2 linked regions of the Acuticoccus sp. I52.16.1 genome follow. The protein of the gene in region 2 interacts with the protein of the main gene of each other region in a pairwise test. Links are inferred from orthologs where the notes say so. Each region holds a gene or a part of one and is shown on either strand. Other genes may lie near its edges.

Region 1 (4,668 bases), 2.1 Mb from region 2 along the record:
CGGCGACGTCCCAGCCCGCCACGGACAGCGCCGCCAGCACCGCCAGCGCGTTGTTGGCGACATGCGGCGCGGGATCCGACAGCACGAAGTAAATCGTCTCGCCGAAGACGTCGGCGACGGCATTGCCCTCGGCGTCCAGCGAGGTCAGCGTCACGTCGCCGCCGGCGCCGAAGCGCACCACCTCGGCGCCCGCCGCGCTCGCGGCCTCGGCCATTCGCTCGGTGTGCGCGTTGTCCGCCGGGATGATGGCGACGCCGCCGTCTTCGAGGCCGCTGAAGATCTCGGCCTTGGCATCGGCGATCGCGGCGACGCTGTCGAAGAATTCCAGATGGACCGCGGCGACCTGGGTGATGATCGCGATCGTCGGGCGCACCATCCGGGTCAACGGCGTGATCTCGCCGGCGTGGTTCATGCCGATCTCGAAGATCGCGGCGTCGACGTCGCCGGGCATCCGCGCCAGGCTCAGCGGCACGCCCCAGTGATTGTTGTAAGAGGCGGCGGAGGCGTGCACGGGGCCGCCGCTGGCGAAGGCGAGCCGCAGCATCTCCTTGGTGCCCGTCTTGCCGACCGATCCGGTGACGGCCACCACCGGCGTCCCCCCTGCGAGCCGCCCGCGCGCCGCGACGCCGACCCGCCCGAGCGCGGCCAGCACGTCGTCGACCCGCACGCACGGGGCGGCCTCGCCGTGCGAGATCACCGCCGCGGCGGCACCGGCGCCGAGCGCCGCGGGCACGAATTGGTGGGCGTCCATCGTCACGCCGACGATGGCGAAGAAGGCTTCGCCCGGTTGCAGGGTACGGGTATCGATGGAGATGCCCGTCACGTCGGTGTCGCGCGGTGCGCCGGAGAGGCTGCCCTGCGCGGCGTCGGCCAGTTCGCCGAGGGTCCAGATGGCTGTCATAGCGCCGCTATAGCCGCCCTGACGGCGGAATGGTCGCTGAACGGGATCACCCGATCGCCGACATATTGTCCCTGCTCGTGGCCCTTGCCGGCCACCACGAGGGCGTCGCCTTCGCCGAGCATCGCCACTGCCGCGGCGATCGCCTCGCCCCGGTCCGCGATCTCGATCGCATCGGGCACCCCGGAGCGGACCGCCGCACGAATGGCGGCGGGATCCTCGCTCCGGGGATTGTCGTCGGTCACGATCACGACGTCGGCGATCGCCGCCGCCGCCTTCCCCATCAGGGGTCGCTTTCCGGGGTCACGGTCCCCGCCCGCTCCGACGACAATGACAAGTCTGCCCGACACATCCGAACGTAGCGCGGTGAGCGCGGCGGTGATTGCGTCAGGCTTGTGGGCGTAGTCGACGAAGACCGGCGCCCCGTTGGCACGGCCGACGAGTTCCAGCCGCCCCGGCGCGCCCTTCAGGTGCGCCAGCGCCGCCACCGCCTCGGCCTCCGGCACGCCGGAGACGATGGCGAGGCCCGCCGCGACCAGCGCGTTGTCGATCTGGAACTCGCCGATCAGCGGCAGGTCGACCTCGTGCCGCGCCATGCCCTGGAGGACGAGGTGCGCCCCCGTCCCGGTGCGCGTCGCCGTCACCAGTGTGAGGCCGGACCCGTGTCGACCCACCGTGTACGCTTCGGCCGCGACGGCGAGCACCGCGTCCGCCCCCGGCGCGTCCGGGTTGACGACGGTCATGGTGGCGTCGGGCTGCAGCGTCTCGAACAGGCGCAGCTTGGCCGCGAGGTAGGCCTCGGGCGTGGCGTGATAGTCGAGATGGTCGCGGCCGATGTTGGTGAAGGCGGACGCGGTCAGCCGCGCCCCGTCGAGCCGGCGCTGGTCGATGCCGTGGCTCGAGGCCTCCAGCGCGACGTGCGTCACCCCGTCGTGCGCCAGCGCGGCGAGGCGGCCGGCGAGCGCGACCGGATCGGGCGTGGTCAACCCTCCCGGCACGTCCACCGCGCCGCGAATTCCGATCGTGCCGATGGAGACCGCCTTGTGGCCCGCGCGAGCGAAGATCTGCCGTGTGAACTCGGCGACCGAGGTCTTGCCCGCCGTACCCGTGACGGCGACGACGACGTCCGGCTGCGGCCCCGCCAGGGTCGCGGCCATCACCGCCAAACGGCGGCGCGGATCGGCATCGCGCAGCACCGGCACGTCGCCGGCCGCCCCGGCCGGCACCTCGGCCTCCGCCGCGACCAGAACGGCGACCGCCCCCGCCGCGACCGCATCGGCGATGAAGGCCGTCCCGTCGAGCCGTGCGCCCTTGAGCGCCGCGAACAGCACGCCGGGGCCGACGCGGCGCGAATCCGCCGTCACGCCGACGATGTCGAGCGCGGGGTCGGCTCCGATCAGGTCCGGCGCGAGGTCGCCGAGCCGCATGGCATCTACTCCTGGTAGGCGACGGTGATGGCGCGCTCGACCGCCTCGTTCTCGGGGAAGCGCGGCTCGACGTGCAGCATCGGGCCGACGCGCGAGATGACGTTGGCCACCGTCGGCGCGGCGTTCCAGCCGGCGGTCGCGTAGTGCTTGCCCTCTTCCGGCTTCGGCTCGTCGAGCACGACCAGGACCACGTACTGCGGGTCGTCGATCGGGAAGGCGGCGAGGTAGGAGTTGAAGCGCTTGTTCTTGTTGTAGCCGCCCTTGGAGGCCTTCTCGGCCGTGCCGGTCTTGCCGCCGACGCTGTAGCCGGGCACCAGCGCGCTGCGGCCCGACCCTTCCTCGCCGTTCAGCTTGAAGAGCGCGCGCATCTGCTGCGAGGCCTGCGGCGAGATCACCCGGCGGCCGATGCGCATCGTTTCCGCCTCGGAGCGCGGGTAGAAGGTCGGCGGCGCGTAGATGCCGCCGTTGATCATCGCCGCGGCGGCGACCGCGGTGTGCATCGGCGTCACCGAGATGCCGTGACCGAACGAGGTCGTCGCCTGGGTGATCTTGGGCCAGGACGAGGGCACCAGCGGCATCGCCGCCTCCGGTAGCTCCGACTCCAGCCGGTCGAGGAAGCCGAAGGACTTGAAGTAGGCCTTCTGCCGCTCCGGCCCGAGCATCAGCGCGATGCGCGAGGAGCCGATGTTGGAGGAGTATTGGAACACCTCCGCCGCCGTCAGCACGCGGTTCTTGCCGTGGAAGTCGCCGATGGCGTACTTGCCGATCTGGAGCTTGCCGCGCGCGTCGATCCGGCTCGACGGGGTGATGATGCCCGAATCGAGGCCCATCGCCAGGGTGAAGGTCTTGAACACCGAGCCCATCTCGTAGACGCCGGCCATGGCGCGGTTCATCCGCACCTCCTCCAGCGCCTGGGCGGGGTCGTTGGGGTCGTAGTCCGGCAGCGAGGTCATCGCGACGACTTCCATCGTCTTGGCGTCGAGGATGATCCCGATGGCCGCCAGCGCCTGGTAGCGCTCGATGGCGCGCGACAGCTCGTCCCGCACCGCATGCTGCACGCGAAGGTCCACCGAGAGCCGCACCGGCGCCAGGTCCCGCCCCTTGCGCGCGAGACCCGTCAGCTGCAACGCCGAAAGGCCGCCGCCGTCGATCGTCTTCTCCATACCCGCGATGCCGGCATTGTCGATGTTGGTGTGGCCGACGATGTGGCCCACCGTCGAGCCGCCGGGATAAAAGCGTTTCGTCTCGGTCAGGAAACCGATGCCGGGGATGCCCAGGTTGTGCACCGCCTCGCGCTTGCGGCCGGAAACCTCGCGCTGCAACCAGATGAAGCCGCGATCGGTCGACAGCTCTTCGCGCAGCTTGTCGGCGTTCAGCTCCGGGATCTCGCGCGTCAGCAGGTCCACCGCCTCGTCGACGTCGGTGATGTTGCGCGGCTCGGCGTAGAGCGACGCGGTGGCGAGGTCGGTCGCCAGCACTTCGCCGTTGCGGTCGACGATGTCGGGCCGGGCGGCCTGGACATCGTCCTGCGGCGAGGCGGCGTAGAGCGAGGCGGCGACGGCGGGGGCCGACGCCAGCGTGACGAGGCGCGCCGAGATGACGCCGAGGATCGCGACGCAACCCAGGAGGAGGAGCGCGATGCGCCCGCGGGACCCGTCGTTGCGAACTGAACTGCGCCTCATTCCTCGCCCCCCTTCCTGTTCTCGCGAATGGCCGCGGCGACGTCGCGCACCGTGGCGATCTGCTTGCCCTCGATCGGCTTCAGCCGCAGGACGTCTGCGTGCCGGTCGACCAGGGCCTGCAGGCGCTGCGGATTGTCGAGTGCGCCCCACTCGGCCCTAAGTTCGCTGATTCTCTGCTGCTCGGCGGCAATCTTTCGATTCAGTTCACGGATTGCGAACGCATCGCGCTCTGCCTCCTTCTTCATCACGAAGACGGCGGCCGCGCTGACGGTCGCGGTCGAGATGGCGAGGACGAGGGCCGCGAAGCGGACCGGGCGCTTCATCATCAGATCCCTTTCAGCCGAACGTTCGGAACGAGGGCGGTGAGGTCGAGTGGGAGGGCCGGCGCGTCGGTGCGCGTGGCGGCACGCAGCTTGGCCGAGCGGGCGCGCGGATTGCGGGCGGCCTCCGCCTCGCCGGCCGACAACGCCCGCTTGGCCGACGGCGCGAAGCTCGCCGCGGGACCGGAGACGACCGGCATGTGGCGCGAGCCGCCGCCGGCGCCGGCGCGTTCGGCGAGGAAGCGCTTCACGATGCGGTCCTCCAGCGAGTGGAAGGCGACGACGACGAGGCGGCCGCCGTTGGACAGGATGCGTTCGGCGGCGGCGAGGCCGCGGGCGAG
Region 2 (9,390 bases):
GTCGGCTCCAATATCGCCAATATCCTGCTGATCCTGGGCGCCGCGGCGCTGATGCGGCCGTTCCTCACCAGCCGCACCGCGGTCTTGCGCGACGGCTCGCTGGTCATCGTCACCGCGGTCGCCTTCATGGGCGTCGCGATGACGGGCGAGTTCACCCGTCTCGCCGGCTCGGTCTTCGTCATCGCGCTGATCTGCTACATCGTCTACACCATCCGCTCGGACCGCAAGTCCGCGGCCAAGGCGCAGGAGGTCCCGGCCGAGGCGGGCACGCCGTTCGGCCTGTCGCTCCTCTTCGTGGCGCTGGGGCTCGCCGGCGTCATCATCGGCGCGGAGTACCTGGTGTCCGGCTCGGTGGAACTGGCCGAGCGCTACGGGGTGTCCGAGGAGGTCATCGGCCTGACGATGGTCGCGGTCGGCACCTCGCTGCCCGAACTCGCGACGTCGATCATCGCGGCCTTGCGCAAGCAGTCGGAGATCGCGCTGGGCAACGTGCTGGGCTCGAACGTCTACAACACCATCGGCATCGGCGGTCTGACCGCGGTGGTCCAGCCGGTCCCGGTGTCGCCCGGGATGCAGGCGTTCGATATCCCGCTGATGGTGGCGATCTCGGTGCTGCTGGTGATCGTGGTGGCGACCGGCCAGCGCGTCACCCGGTGGGAGGGCGGGCTGCTGGTGCTGCTCTACGCCGGCTACATCGCCTTCCAGACGACGATGGGCGGCACCACCTGAGCCCCCCGCCGAGGCGGCGACGAGGGGCCGCGCGCGGCCCCTCGGGCGGTCAGGTGATGTACTGGCCGCCGTTGATGGTGAGCGTCGAGCCGGTCATGAACGCGGCGGAGTCGGAGGAGAGGTAGACGCAGAGCGCGCCGATCTCGTCCGCCTTGCCGAGGCGCCCGACCGGGATGCCGGCGACGATCCCCTCCAGCACCTTCTCGGGCACGGCGGCGACCATGTCGGTATCGATATAGCCGGGGGCGATGGCGTTGACGGTGATGCCCTTCCGGGCGTTCTCCTGCGCCAGCGCCTTGGTAAAGCCGATCACGCCGGCCTTGGCGGCAGAATAGTTGGCCTGCCCCATCTGCCCCTTCTGGCCGTTGATCGAGGAGATATTGATGACGCGGCCGAAGCCACGGTCGCGCATGCCGTTGATGAGCGGGCGCGTGACCGCGAACATCGACCCGAGGTTGGTGTCGATCACGGCCTTCCACTGCTCCCACGACATGCGGTGGAAGGTGCCGTCGCGGGTGATCCCGGCGTTGTTCACGACGATGTCGATCGGCCCGACGCTTTCCTGAATGCTGGCGAGCCGGGACTCGCACATCGCCGGGTCGCCGACGTCGAACTTTTCGACGTGGATCCCGGTTTCATCCTTGAAGGCGTTCGCCTTTTCGTCGTTTCCGGCGTAGTTCGCCACGACGGTATGACCAGCGGCTTTCAGAGCTTTCGATATGGCCGCGCCAATTCCGCGCGTTCCACCCGTTACCAATGCAACGCGTGCCATCGTTTCCTCCCCATGAATCGTCCGCTGCGCGGATCTGTTTGTCCTGAATTCATGACGTTTGACAATGAGGTGCGTCAATCGCCCAGGCCCAGGAAAAAGGAAAGTTGGTCAGCGCGATAGCGGTTCCATAAACTTAAGGGTGTTCTTTGCCACAATCTCGGGCGCCGCGAGTTGGGGGAGATGCCCGGCGTTTTCGATGCGTACGAAATCGGCGTGCGGGATCAAGGCTTTCAGCGCCTCGCCGCGAGCGAGCGGAATCCACGGATCGTCCACTCCCCAGAAAATCGCCGTGGGGCAGCGTATCGCCTCGAAGAGGGGCTCGACTTCGGCGGTATACCGCTCGTCCGCCTGGGTGAACTGCTTGTAGAAGGCGATGCGGCCGTGCGCGTCGAGATCCGGGCCGTCACCTCAGCGGACCGCCGCGACGGCGCCTGCGCGCGTCGCGACGGTCTCGTCGAGCGTAAAGGGCAAGCCCGGATCTCAGTTCAGGCTCTCGACGCACAGGGCGACGCCCATGCCGCCGCCGATGCACAGCGTGGCGAGGCCCTTCTTGGCGCCGCGGCGCTTCATCTCGAAGAGCAGCGTCGTCAGCACGCGGTTGCCGGATGCGCCGATCGGGTGGCCGATGGCGATCGCGCCGCCGTTGACGTTCACGATGTCGTCGGCCCAGCCCATGTCCTTGTTGACCGCGCAGGCCTGAGCGGCGAACGCCTCGTTGGCCTCCACGAGGTCGAGGTCGGAGACCGACCAGCCGGCCTTCTGCAGCGCCTTCTTCGAGGCGGGGATCGGCCCGGTGCCCATCACCTTCGGGTCGACGCCCGCGGTCGCCCAGGAGACGATGCGTGCCATCGGCGTGATGCCGCGCTTGGCCGCGTTCGCCTCGCTCATCAGCACCATCGCCGAGGCGCCGTCGTTGATGCCGGAGGCGTTGCCCGCGGTCACGGTGCCGTCCTTGTCGAACGCCGGGCGCAGCTTGCCAACGCTCTCGATCGTGGCGCCGTGGCGGATATACTCGTCCGCGTCGACCACGGTGTCGCCCTTGCGGCCCTTCACCGTGACGGGGACGATCTCGTCCACGAATTTGCCGGCCTTCTGCGCCGCCTCGGCCTTGTTCTGCGACTTCACCGCGAACTCGTCCTGCGCCTCACGGGTGATCTGCCACTCGCGGGCGACGTTCTCGGCGGTGCCGCCCATGTGGTAGCCGTTGAAGGCGTCCCAGAGGCCGTCCTTGATCATCGTGTCGATGAACTTCATGTCGCCCATCTTGTGGCCGGCGCGCAGGTGCGCGGCGTGGGGCGACAGGGTCATGTTCTCCTGGCCGCCGGCGACGATGATGTCGGCATCGCCGGTCAGGATCTGCTGCATGCCGAGACACACCGAGCGCAGGCCCGAGCCGCACACCTGGTTGAGGAGCCAGGCGGTCTTCTCCTTGGGGATGCCCGCGGTCATCGCGGCCTGACGGGCGGGGTTCATGCCGCAGCCGGCGGTCAGCACCTGGCCGAGGATCACCTCGTCTACCTCGTCCGGCGAGACGCCAGCCCGCTCCAACGCACCACCGATGGCGATGGCGCCGAGATCGGCAGCCGCTACGGTGGCGAACGATCCGCTGAACGCGCCCACGGGAGTGCGGGCGGCGCTGGCGATCACGACGCTGTCGTCAGCCATGTCAGGTCTCCTCTTCCTCGGCCGCGCGCGCAGGGGCGGCCGTTCTTTTCAAATTGTGCGGGAACTCAAGAACCCGCATCCGTGTGCTGTCAACCAATGCCTCGGAACGCGGGGCGTTCGCAATCGCAGCAATTTCTCTGGTGCAGCGCGGCGTTTGCCCTTAAGTTGCCGAGGTTCAAGGCATACGCAGGGGTCCGTCACCCATTCCCGCGGGCGTGGGCCGGCTGTGCGCCGACAACATATCCCGTCTTCACGAGGTAGCGATGACACTCGAAAAGACTTCGACGGTCATCAAAAAGTACGCCAATCGGCGCCTGTATCACACCGGAACCAGCGCCTACGTCACGCTGGACGATCTGGCCGAGATGGTGCGCTCCGGCGAGGACTTCGTCGTTCTGGACGCCAAGTCCGGGGAGGATATCACTCGTGGTGTCCTCGGCCAGATCATCTTCGACGCGGAGAGCAAAGGCGGCGGATTGCTGCCGATCGCGTTTCTGCGCCAGCTGATCACGTTCTACGACGGCCGGATGCAGACGATCGTCCCCACCTACCTGGAGCACTCGCTCGCCTCCTTCGCGCGCGAGCAGGAGAGGCTGCGTCAGCAGTGGAGCGAGGCGGTGGGCGAGGGGGCCTTCTCGGTCGTCGAGGATCAGGTGCGGCGCAACATGGACATGTTCCAGCGCTCGATGCGCATGTTCATGCCCTTCACCCCGGAGGCCGCCCCTCAGGCGCAGTCGCCGGAGAACCTCGCCGCCGACGTGAAGGCCCTGCGGGCCGAGCTCGCCAACCTCCAGGCGCGTATGGAATCGCTCTCGCGCGACGAGGCGGAGGACGCGCCCGCCCCGGCCCGCCGGCCCGGCGAGTAGCCGCTTCCGCAACCCCCTCCGCCGGCGGGGCGAGGATCGGAGCAGACGCACAAACGCGAAAGGGCCGGCACGCCTGGCGCCAGCCCTTCGCAGATCCGTGTCGGCTCGTCGCCGGTCAGTCCGGCACAGCCTCGACGTTGCTGTGCGACGACACCAGCGACACCGACACCGTCGCCAAGGTGTCCACCAGCGCCACCATCGTCAGCAGGAAGAAGGTCGACGTGCCGGCGAACTCCACCGTCAGGAACATGACGATGTAGACGCACAGGACGAGCACCATCACCATGTTGCCGAGCACGGTCATGCGGCTCTTGCTGGCCGTCCGCAGGATGCTGAACAGCAGCAGGATCACAGCGAAGCCGATCAGCAGGTCGCTATAGCTGAGCGTCCACTCCTGGCCCGATACCAGCGTCACGTCGACGACGGTGTTGCTCCAGAACGGGATGACGTTCGGATCGCCCGCGTTCGGTGCGACCAGCGGCTGCTGGTACAGGAACAATCCCGCAAAGACATACAGGACGAGCGGAACGAGAGAAAACGGGAAGAGGCCCATTGGAACTGCCTTGCGATCATTTCATACGCTCGTTTGGTCGAGCGTTACCAAAGGATCAAGCACCGCAAGGCGGGATCGGTTCCATCGGCCGACGTCGGAACGGTCGGCCGGCGCTCCCGTGCCGAAACGGCTTAGTCGTCGCTCTTCTGCGTCAGGACTTGGCGGCCCCGATAGCGGCCGGTCTTCAAATCGATGTGATGCGGGCGGCGCAGCTCGCCCGAGTCCTTGTCCTCGACGTACGTCGGTGCCTTCAGCGCGTCCGCAGAACGGCGGAAGCCACGCTTCATGCTGGAGGTCTTGCGCTTCGGCACAGCCATGGTCGAAACTCCAAATACCGCGCAACCCATAGCGCGGGGCTCGTCTCAAGAATGTCGGGAGGCGGATAAAACCGCCAGAAGCGGAGCCAATACAGGCTCGCGCGCGACGACGCAACCGCCCTCACGGGCGAAAGGGCGCCGCCAGACATGTAAACACCCACGGCGCGCGGTCAAGCTCCCTTTCGACATGCGCGATCACGGCACGCTGGCGCTTCGAGGGACGGGCCGCGTTCCGGGCGGCCGGCGCCGGCAGGACGGTCGCCAGCGCCAGCGCCTCGTCACGCGTCAGATCCGCGGCGCTGCGGCCGAACGCCTGCTGTGCCGCGGCCTCGACCCCGTAGGCCGAGCCGGTGAACTGCGCCGTGTTGAGGTAGATCTCCAGGATCCGGTCCTTCGACAGGACGAGGTCCATCCATAGGGCCAACGGCACCTCGATCGCCTTGCGCAGGTAGCTGCGCTCCGGCCAGAGGAAGAGGTTCTTGATCACCTGCATCGTGATCGTGCTCGCCCCGCGCGGTGCCTCGCCGGCGATCGCCTCTTTCACCACCAGCCGCATCTGCCGCAGGTCGATGCCCCAGTGCAGGCAGAAGCGCGCGTCCTCGGCCATGATGACGCCCCGCACCAGCTCCGGTGACATTTCCGTCAGCGGGATCCATGTCTGCACCACCGTGTCGCCGTCGGCCTGGCGGCGCCAGATAGCGAGCGACGGCGGGTCCTTGACGCCGTAGGCCAGCGTGAGGATCAGCGGGATCAGGACCACGGTCACCATGACGGCCCCGAGCGCCTTCAGGATCGGCCGCATTCGATCTCCCTCGCCGGCAGCATACTATCCACCCCCCGGACATATGCGACGGTGGCGACCATGGCGATGGGACGAACATTTGCCTATCATGTCTCGCGTACGACGAGGGAGGATAGGATGGATTTCGCCGCACGGCTGGCCGCGGCTGCCGAGGCGACGAACCGGGTCTTGGACGAAACGCTGCAGCCGACCTCGTCGATCCCGGGACGTCTGCAGGATGCCACCCGCTACGCGACCCTCGCCGGGGGCAAGCGCTTCCGCCCCTTCCTCGTCCTCGAAGCGGCCGCCCTCTTCGGCGCCGATGTCGCCGCGGCCGAGCATGTCGGCGCCGCGTTCGAGTGTCTGCACTCCTATAGTCTCGTCCACGACGACCTGCCGGCGATGGACGACGACGACCTGCGCCGCGGCCAGCCGACGGTCCACAAGGCCTACGACGAGGCGACGGCGATCCTCGTCGGCGACGGCCTGCAGGCGCTCGCGTTCGAGATCATCACCGGTCCGCCGGTGCCGCCGGACCTCGCCGGTCCGCTCGCCCACCTCCTGGCGCGCGCCTCGGGCAACGCCGGGATGGTCGGCGGCCAGTACCGCGACCTCAACGCCCTCGGTCTCGACGCGGACGGGATCCGCGACATGCAGGCGATGAAGACCGGCAGGCTGATCGTCGCCGCCTGCGAGGCGGGGGCGGTGCTGGGTCGCGCCGAGGCCGCCGAACGTCGCGCGCTCGTCCGCTACGGCACGCTTCTGGGCGAGGCGTTCCAGCTCGCCGACGACCTCCTCGACGTGGAGGGCACGGCGGAGGAGACCGGCAAGAAGGTCGGCAAGGACGCGGCGGCGGACAAGGCGACGCTCGTCGGCCTGATCGGCCCGCAGGCGGCGCGTCAGCGGTTGACGGAGATCGTCGCGGCCGCGTCCGAGGCGCTGGCGCCGTTCGGCGGGCGGGCGTCGCCGCTGCGCGAGGCGTGCCGCTTCGTCGCCGAGCGGCGGTCGTGACGGCGGGCGGCGGAACCTGACGTCGGGCTGAACAGTCGGCTCAGCGGCGCTTCAGTCGCGGCCTGCGAAGGTCCTCCCGCACCAACAGGAGGACCGACGATGAAGCTTCTCGGCACCGCACTCGCCACCGCCGTCCTGGCCGCACTGCCGCTCTGCGCCGCTTCCGCGGCGCCCGGCGCGCCTGCAGCCGCCGCCGCGATCACGGCCGGCGCCGGCCTGACCCTCGCCGGCTACGACGGCGACCGCCACGGCGGGTACCGCGGCGGAGACCGCGGGCGACACAAGGGCGGTCACCACGACAAGGGCGGCCACCACGACGGAGGCGGCCACCGCGGCGGTCACCACGCGGGCGGCAAGCACCATGGCCACCGCGGCGGCCCGCACGGCTACAAGCGGCCGCCTTACGCCTACGGCAAGGCGCCCTACCGGCGGCCGCCGGGCCATGCCACGGTGACGCGGTTCGTCAGCCGCGACGGATGCCGTGTGCGGGTCGTCCGGCGCACGCCCTACGGCAAGCAGGTCCGCGTGGTCGACCGTTGCGGCTACCGCTACTGACCCGCCGGCCGGGACGGGACGCCGCCGCGCCGGACGATCAGGCCAGCGCGGCGGCGACGGCCTGGGCGGCGAGGCGCCCGGTCTGCGCGCCGCCGTTCATGTATCCGTAGTAGGCGTCCGAATACTGCTCGCCGGCGAAGGCGAGGCGATCCCGCATGACGGCGTTGTCGACCCCGCCGCTCGCCGTCTCTGTCCAGAAGCATTCGGCGAAGCGGGTCTTCTGGCCCGGCCCCAGATTGGTGTAGCTGCCGCCCAGCCAGGGCGTGCGCAGCCATGCGGTATTGCCGGCGAGGCCGTTGTAGGCCTCCGCCATGCCCGGAAAGCCGCGCGCGAGGCCGGCCAGCGTGTCCGCCACGAACGCCTCGGGGCCGAACCGGTGGATGTCGCGCGTCTCGGCTCCGCCGATCAGGAAGGTCATGCCGCTGTTGGTGTGGCCGGGCTGGCGCACGCCGTCGTCCCACATGACCGAGGCGCCGGCGTCGCTCCACAGGTCCAGCGCGAACCCGTCCGGTCGCTGCCAGGCGCGCCGGTCGAACCCGGCGAAGACCTTCTCGTTGCGCCCCAGCCGCACGGAGGCGGCGAACGCCGGCAGCATCCGCGGCACCGGCACGCGCACCTGCATGCCGCCGATCGCCGGGAAGGGGATCGCCAGCACCGTCGCGTCGACGACGACCTCGCTGCCGTCGGTGAAATTGATGCGGTGGCCGTCGCCCTCCGCGTCGATGAAGGCGGCGCGCTTGCCGCGCTCGATGCGGTCGCCGAGCCGACGCGCCAGCGCGTGGACGATCGCCTCGCTCCCCCCCTCGACCATGTACATCTCGTCGCGTGCGGACATCAGGTCCACCGAGCCGGCGGTCACCGCGGGGAGCGCCGCGATCAGGCCCAACACCGAGGTGCTGCCGGTCTCCACTCCGTATTCGGCCCGGATCAGCGCCGCCACCAGGCCCAGCGCCTCGGCGTTGATCTTGTCCTTGTGCCAGACGAGATATTCGGCGACCGACCGGGCGTCGAGCGTCGGCGCGAGGCCCGCCCAATCGGCGTCGAGGCGCGCGGCGTCGTCCGCGATCTGGCGCGCCAGTGGGGCCAGGGCGTGCGCCACCTCTGCCTCGTCGAGGCGGCGGCCGGCGAAGTGATAGGCCGTCTCGGGTGCGGCGATGCCGGCGGCGTTGGCCGCGACGTCGACCAGGGGGACGCCGAGGGTGCGCGACAGGGCGATCATGTCGGCATGGTCGGAGCTGATATATTGGCCGCCGAACTCGGTGACGATTCCATCCGCCACGAGGCCGACCATGGACCGCACGCGCCCGCCGATCCGGCCCGACGCCTCGTAGACCACCGGCTCATGCCCTGCGGCGAGGGGGTGCCACGCCGCCGAAAGTCCCGCGAGGCCGCCACCGATGACCGCCACGCTCGCCCCGCGGGCGCGCGCCTGGGCGAGCGGGGCGGAGCCGGCGAGGACCGAGGCGGCGGCCATCTGCTGCAGGACCCGCCGCCGCGTCAGCGCTCCGGTGCGGGGGCGCTGCGGGGCACCGGCGAGCGCCTGGCCGAAGAGCTGCTGCGTGCGACGGGAGAAGAGCGAGTGCGCCATGGTCGTGCCCCCTGCGGCGGGCCGCCCGGCGGTCGCGGGCCGCTCTCGCCATGGAGAGCCTAACGCATCCTGGGGTTGCACTCAAACCTGAAGCGCAAAAATTGCGCCTCTTGTGGACGCGCCGGCCGGGATCCGCCGCGCTGCGCGGCAACCCGATTCCCGTTCCCGGAACGATCGTGCCTAAGTTCCGCCGGCGAGCCGCAGGTTCGGCCGAACATGGGCGGAATGTCGCGCGGTAGACTGCACGATCGTCGTCTCGGTGTTCATGACGGCGCCCTCATCGGCGGCGTCGCGGTCGCCCGCCCACGAAAAAGCCGGCCCGACGGTGCGCGTCGGGCCGGCTGATCGCGAAGGCGGGCCGCCGCGGCGGCCGCGCGGTATCAGAACTTGCGCACGTCGACGAAGTGGCCGGCGACGGCGGCGGCCGCGGCCATTGCCGGAGACACCAAATGCGTGCGACCGCGGAAGCCCTGCCGGCCCTCGAAATTGCGGTTCGAGGTCGAGGCGCAGCGCTCGCCGGGGTTGAGCTTGTCGGCATTCATGGCGAGGCACA

Evidence for each region.
Region 1: the proteins of MRB58_RS07875 (region 2) and MRB58_RS17410 interact in binary tests that used the Escherichia coli proteins (3 or more experiments, as listed by UniProt). The link is inferred for Acuticoccus sp. I52.16.1 from one-to-one orthologs.

The regions. Positions count from the first base shown.
Region 1 is NZ_CP094828.1:3,872,836-3,877,503, reverse strand. Bases 1,670-4,668 are described here. They hold MRB58_RS17410 (penicillin-binding protein 2), read right to left. Parts: upstream 4,008-4,668; coding sequence 2,331-4,007; downstream 1,670-2,330. Other genes in these bases: rsmH (16S rRNA (cytosine(1402)-N(4))-methyltransferase RsmH), read right to left, coding at 4,333-4,668; MRB58_RS17405 (hypothetical protein), read right to left, coding at 4,004-4,333; MRB58_RS17415 (UDP-N-acetylmuramoyl-L-alanyl-D-glutamate--2,6-diaminopimelate ligase), read right to left, coding at 1,670-2,325. Also shown: murF (UDP-N-acetylmuramoyl-tripeptide--D-alanyl-D-alanine ligase), read right to left, coding at 1-901; more of MRB58_RS17415, read right to left, coding at 898-1,669. UniProt on the Escherichia coli protein: Essential cell division protein that catalyzes cross-linking of the peptidoglycan cell wall at the division septum. Required for localization of FtsN.
Region 2 is NZ_CP094828.1:1,739,339-1,748,728, reverse strand. What follows is about bases 3,865-6,697. They hold MRB58_RS07875 (biosynthetic peptidoglycan transglycosylase), read right to left. Parts: upstream 5,705-6,697; coding sequence 5,024-5,704; downstream 3,865-5,023. Other genes in these bases: MRB58_RS07870 (polyprenyl synthetase family protein), read left to right, coding at 5,822-6,694; rpmF (50S ribosomal protein L32), read right to left, coding at 4,717-4,902; MRB58_RS07885 (hypothetical protein), read right to left, coding at 4,148-4,531; phaR (polyhydroxyalkanoate synthesis repressor PhaR), read left to right, coding at 3,865-4,032. Outside these bases: MRB58_RS07910 (calcium/sodium antiporter), read left to right, coding at 1-729; phbB (acetoacetyl-CoA reductase), read right to left, coding at 779-1,501; MRB58_RS07900 (alpha/beta fold hydrolase), read right to left, coding at 1,610-1,876; MRB58_RS07895 (acetyl-CoA C-acetyltransferase), read right to left, coding at 1,982-3,166; more of phaR, read left to right, coding at 3,430-3,864; MRB58_RS07865 (hypothetical protein), read left to right, coding at 6,794-7,249; MRB58_RS07860 (NAD(P)/FAD-dependent oxidoreductase), read right to left, coding at 7,287-8,837; leuC (3-isopropylmalate dehydratase large subunit), read right to left, coding at 9,218-9,390. UniProt on the Escherichia coli protein: Peptidoglycan polymerase that catalyzes glycan chain elongation from lipid-linked precursors. May play a role in peptidoglycan assembly during cell division in collaboration with other cell division proteins.